DNA from 2 places in the Shewanella psychropiezotolerans genome. Region 2 is predicted to be linked to the other one. Evidence: riboswitches for the same ligand, from Rfam matches in the RefSeq annotation. Region 2 holds a riboswitch; the other holds the start of a gene.

Evidence for each region. A riboswitch is a leader RNA that binds a small molecule or an ion and turns the genes downstream of it on or off. The one in region 2 is predicted to bind thiamine pyrophosphate.
Region 1: linked by a shared signal. The riboswitch ahead of thiC (phosphomethylpyrimidine synthase ThiC) and the one ahead of FM037_RS17510 (TonB-dependent receptor) in region 2 are both predicted to bind thiamine pyrophosphate.

The regions. Positions count from the first base shown of each region.
Region 1 is NZ_CP041614.1:3,503,178-3,506,370, reverse strand. Features, by position in the region: gene FM037_RS15570 (hypothetical protein) at 187-1,218, shown strand; TPP riboswitch at 1,391-1,490, shown strand; partial or broken gene thiC (phosphomethylpyrimidine synthase ThiC) at 1,722-3,193, shown strand, end outside.
Region 2 is NZ_CP041614.1:3,930,307-3,933,499, forward strand. Features, by position in the region: gene FM037_RS17510 (TonB-dependent receptor) at 1-1,466, opposite strand, end outside; TPP riboswitch at 1,565-1,682, opposite strand; gene FM037_RS17515 (YcfL family protein) at 1,821-2,210, opposite strand; gene FM037_RS17520 (PaaI family thioesterase) at 2,371-3,193, opposite strand, start outside.

The DNA.
Region 1 (3,193 bases), 430 kb from region 2:
TTCAGCATAAAACCACACTTGAGCGTACACGTGTAAGCTAAGTTTTATTCGTCAAAATGAACTTTCTGTCTTATTTGTAATCTGATTTTTATTGATATTGAGTCCAGAATGAAATCCTGGTACTGACTGATTCGCTGCATTTGAAGTGAAATGAACAAACAATGATAAACCACAGGGATGATATTATTGAAAGCGTTTCGCGTAGAGGAAGTTCTACTTAATGAAAACAAGGAAGGACTGAAGGGGGTAAAGGCGGATAAGTGCGCCGTGAATCTCGATATTCAGTTTGATACCTCCTTCGAGCCTCAAGAGCTGAATCATGAGCTCAGGCCATTTATCTTATCTGCTAATGAGCATGCTGATCTTGTAGTAAATAAGCGCAGGATTTCTTGGCTATGGGTGAGCGTTCTGGTCATTAGCGGTCATCTGGCCCTGGTGCTCACCTTAGATATCCTCTGGACCTCCGCTCCCTTGTTATACCCGCAAGATAAGATCTATGGCATTAAATCTGAAGCACCTCAATTAAAAGGTCCTCAATTGAAAGCCTATATGTATTATCAAGCCCCTGTGATAAAGAAAGGTCACTCTGAATTAATCGATAATAGAGTGCAGGAGCCTAATCGTGCAGCAGCTGTTTTGACAGAGAGTGACGTGTCTCAAGTTCAGCTTAAGCCGAAATCAAAGCAGGCCCCCTTTGTACAGGACCCCGTTGGAATAGAAGCTAAACAATCTCTGGCTAAGCAAGAAGATGTTTTCAAGCCAAAGAAAGCTTCTTCTATGAGTCAATCTTCCTATTTCTTCTCCCCGGAACAAGAGAACAATGACGAGAACGATAGGCTTAATATTTCAAGTTTTAGTGCCTCTACCCAAAAATACCTTTCTCGCCAGAGAGAGGCGGCTCTGGGTGAGTTTTTTGTCGAACAAGCTAATCAATATACCCGAACTAAAACGCTCAGTGAGATGGATGGTGAGATGATCATTCTCGAACTCCCTGAGATAGATACCTGGAGTGATGCTGAGACTCTAGATAGTGAGTTAGATCCAAATCGAATCGTTAAACAGGGAGATACCTGCTATCGAATCGTTAAAACCCCCAATCCAATTAATCCCCATGCCGAGAATCTTGGCTATCCATTTCGCTGTGATGGTGACTCAGTTGTGGCGGCGTTAACGCGAGCGATAGCAAAAAGAGTGCATAAAAGGCCTATTAAGTCATAATTTTAATGATGAAATAATTTAATGACTAATTAGTAACTTCAACTTAAATATTGCAAATTAAATTACATTGCCAATAAATACAAATATTTAACTTTTAAGTTGTCATGATTTTTTTAGATTTGGTATCTTTACAAAAGCCTTGTTAACTTTGATGTTTTAAGATTATACTTCTCACATCTTGTCGGAGTGCCTAATTGGCTGAGACCGTTTATTCGGGATCCGTTGAACCTGATCAGGTTAAAACCTGCGAAGGAAACAAGCATGATAATGTCCATAAATCGTGTGAATTTTTGTATTCATTGAATCATGATATCTTGATTCAATAGCTGCTAATTTTAGTGCCATCGCCTCAATTTTTTGAGCCGACGACCTTGAGTCTTAGTATCTGGTTTTCAGAATAGATCCGTTTATTGTCATTATCTGTGACTTCGAGACTTCGTTCTCGTGTCTGCTATTCAACTCTCCAGGCAAGCAACTTCATTTCAATTAAAGTGAGATTGCTTATGTCAAACCGCCGCGAAACCCGAGCTCAAGCTCAAGAGTTCATCGATACCCTAAAGCCGCTACAGCACCCTAATTCTGAGAAAGTTTATCTAACCGGTAGTCGTGAAGATCTCCGTGTCGGTATGCGCCAAATTCTCCTGTCCGATACCATGGTGGGGGGACTGAGTCGGATCCTATCTTGGAGCCCAATGCGCCGCTAAGAGTCTATGACTGCGCCGGGCCATATTCAGATCCCGATGCCGATATTAATGTCCGCAGGGGTCTGGATAAATTCAGAAATAACTGGATTGTAGAGCGTGACGACACTGAGCAACTTGTCGGTGCCAGTTCAGGATTTACTCAGCAAAGACTTGCCGACGATGGCTTAGATCACCTGAGATTCGATTCTTTGCTTCCTCCAAGAAAGGCGAAACCGGGTCAGTGTGTCACTCAGTTACATTATGCCAGACAAGGGATTATTACCCCTGAAATGGAATATATCGCCATTCGCGAAAACATGGCCCAGTCAGAGATAACCGACGAGGTATTGACCCGGAAGGCTCCGGGTGAAAGCTTCGGTGCCTCGATTTCAGAGCCTATCACCCCCGAATTTGTCAGAAGTGAGATTGCCCGAGGCCGTGCGATTATTCCGTTGAACATCAACCATCCAGAAGCTGAGCCCATGATCATAGGCCGGAATTTTCTGGTTAAGGTCAATGCTAATATCGGTAACTCGGCGGTGACTTCATCTATCGAAGAGGAAGTCGAAAAGCTGGTCTGGTCTACTCGTTGGGGCGCGGATACTGTGATGGACTTGTCCACCGGCCGTTATATACATGAAACCCGCGAGTGGATCATTCGTAACTCTCCGGTTCCTATCGGAACTGTGCCTATCTATCAGGCCTTAGAGAAGGTGAACGGTGTCGCCGAAGATCTGACCTGGGATGTGTTTAAGGACACCTTGATTGAGCAGGCTGAGCAGGGCGTCGATTACTTCACCATTCATGCCGGTGTATTACTGCGTTACGTGCCTATGACGGCAAATCGCCTGACAGGTATAGTCTCACGCGGTGGCTCCATTATGGCAAAGTGGTGTCTGTCCCATCATCAGGAAAATTTCCTCTATGAGCACTTCAGAGATATCTGTAAGCTTTGTGCCGCTTATGATGTGTCCTTATCTCTCGGGGATGGTATGCGTCCGGGCTCCATCGCCGATGCGAATGATGAGGCACAGTTTGCCGAGCTTGAAACCTTAGGCGAGTTGGTTAAGATTGCCTGGGAGTACGATGTGCAGACCATCATAGAAGGCCCTGGTCACATTCCCATGAATCTTATTAAAGAGAACATGGAAAAACAGTTAGCAGTGTGTGATGAGGCCCCTTTCTATACCTTAGGCCCACAAACGACTGATATCGCACCTGGGTACGATCACTTTACCTCTGGCATTGGGGCGGCGATGATCGCCTGGTTTGGTTGCTCCATGCTCTGTTAT
Region 2 (3,193 bases):
AAACCACCCGCCTTATAACCACGAGCTATGCGCGCATAGGTTTCATGACTGCTGTTTAACGCCTTACTCAGGGCAATATGTCCGCCCCACATGGTTTCACCTGGGCTAAACTCATCACCAGCACTGTCGCTGTAATCACCGTCTCGACGTTCGACTCTAAGGCCAAAAGACAAGGCGTAACCCGCACCGAGATCTGAGTCTAACTGGCCAAATACGGCAGTATTATTCGCTTCATATTCGGCAGCAAGCGTGTCTAACCAGCCGTTATAGTCTTCAACTGTGTCGTTGTCTTCAGTTAAGCGCATACCATAAACACCCAGTAACCAATCTGTGCTACCAGAAAAGATACGTCCAGCTTCAGTTGAGCTGAATCTAAACTCTTGGCTAATGGTATTTCGCTCCCCTTCTTTATCCCAGGTATAATCGAATTGGCAAGGCTCGCCGCCACAATCGAGTCCGCCCCAGTAATCAGGGTTTGCCCAGTCACCATCATAATTATGGTGAGTCTGAGAGTTAGCATATGATGTTAAAGAAACGATTTCGAACTGCTCGGCACCTGAATAGGTAAACTTAAGCGAGCTACCTGTGGTGCGCTGCTTATCGACGCCTGGCGCGTCTGTTAGGGTATTTTCGCCATTGTTATCTAAGGTCCACACATCATAGCCATTATCATAATCGGCGTGAAGTAAGGTAAAATCAATCTCCAAATCGTCGCTGGCATACCAACGCAATTTCGCCCGGCCGGTAAACTCATCCCGGGCATTGGTATCGTCGCGGTTCAGATAGAGGTTGTTTTGATAGCCGTTCTGTTGATGTTGCTGCAAAGAGACACGGTAAAGTAATTTGCCGGAATCCGTCAAAGGCCCAGAGCTAAAGCCGCTAAAAGTCGTCAGGTTATCATCCCCCACCGACACTTCAGCCCCATGCTCAAACACATCGGTTGGGTCATTACTCTTAAGGTATATCAAACCCGCTAAGGCATTAGCGCCGTAGCGCGTTCCTTGTGGACCACGCAGCACTTCTACCTGCTGCAGATCGTACATACTGGAAATCATGCCCAGACCTGACATGTCGATATCATCGATAATGTAACCAACAGATGAATTCGGCGCACCTTGGTATTCCTCCTGCTCGCCGACACCACGAATTTGGAAGTATTTAGGACGAGAGCTGCCGCCGGACCAGTTAAAGTTCGCGATGGAGTTAAGCACATCTTCAAAATGCTGCGCGCCTTCGTCTTCTATCTGCTGCTGATCGATAATCGTAATACTCGACGGCATTTTATCCAGTGTCGAGCCGCGAAAATCAGAGGTCACCACGATGACTTCCATCTCATCGGAAGGTGTCTCAGTTGGTTCAGAAGCGAAAGCGTTTGGGCTGATTAGTGCGGTCGATACCGCGAGCGCTACCGGAGAGAATCTCTTCAAGACGGTAGAATCGAAACATAAAGATTTAAGTGTAAACATAGGACCCCAAATTATAATTTTTGAGATCCGGCAACTGGAAAAGCGAGAAAGGATGTTGTGGTCGACTACAGATGTTCTTAACAGACACCTCGAAAGCATCAAACCTATTGGCCCATTCCTACGCCGGTATTAGCCGGATCAGGTTCAAAGGGTTTGTCATCTGACATCTCAGAAACTGGTATATAAGAAATAACAGTCTCACCCCTTGGCAGGCGGGATTATACATGAATAAAACAAGGTTTTGACAAAGATATGTCATCAAGTGATGAATTTACACACACTTGGATCACAAAAAACGTCAGCCTAGCTGACGTTTTTCAATTTCATTGCAATACGCATTTAATCAACAAAAGATTAATTAGAGAAAGCTTTTCTCACATATAGCTCATAGCGAACGGCATTTGCATTGGGCGCAACCGCCATAACTTGCATACGCTGCATGCCATGCAACTTCAATGATTTCCATGGGCTGGCTTCATCTTCCAAGGTAAAACCGTTTATGTCATACCAGGTAAACTTGTATTGCAGTCTTAAATCTGTGGAGACCTTACTCATGATCACCCCAGAGCCTTGCAGTAGATCGCCCTGTTGACGGGCCTTTAATTGCTCGACTCCCACTTCACGAGCGAAACTACTGTTATCTACTCTGACTTCACCGGTAGAGCTGCCCATCACACCCGCAGTGTGCTGAGCGCAAGCCGTGAAAATAAGGGCCGATGCTAAGACCAAAACGATTTTTTTCATTTCATTCGCTCCAAATTAATTTAGCCCTATGGATAAGGGCTAATCATTATCTACTTATTATAAGTGAGTGTTTATAAGAGGAGCTTAACCTAAACTCGCGCTAAGGTTAACCACCCCCAATTATCACTACTGACAATATATTTGTCAGTACCAGTCAAAATTAGTCGATCAAAAAGTGAGCCCTGGCGGTAGCGATAAGTTTCTTTCTGTTGGTTTGCCAACAGTTAATACTCACATTCGCAACCCGGCGCCCCTGTCTGGTGATCTTACATTCTGCAAAGGTATCTTTATGGTATCCCGCTCTCAAGTAGTCAATGGAAAAATCCACCACCTTAGGCACTCTTGAGGTATGCATAAACACCATGAGTTGCACAATCGCAGACATCTCCATAAAGCCGGCAATGACGCCACCATGGATAGCTGGCAGTGTAGGATTACCGATATTCTCATCTTTTGCTGGCAATCTAAACACTAACTCATCACCGAAGCGCTCCACATTCATACCGATAAAATCAGTATAGGGAACGTGAGCGAGAAGATGACCGAAGTCGTTGAGTGCTGTCGCCTGCTTGACTATTTTTTTAACATCGAGTTCTTTAACGTCTAACTCTTTTATATCAGGAGCCAAAAGATTAGATGCTATTGTCTCAAGCACACCGTTTTTAACTTCAAGGGACTCTGAAGTCTGACCTTGTTGACCTAAGAGAGCCTGACGAAACTCATCGCCAATCATTTCCGGGCTTATCCGCATAAAAGAGCCAACGGCATGTGCTATCGGGTCATCGATAGAGTCTTGATAAGCTATGGCTCGAGTGAAAGAGACGCTGGATGAAATTTTATAGCACTCGGCGAAGCCATACACTGGCTTATTGGGATCCGCAGGCTTCATGTAATCCACTCGAAGATCGAGTGTTGGCGAGAGTTCCAGTGATTGATATTTATCATAGATAGCGCAAACCACAGCACTACCACAGGCGGTATCC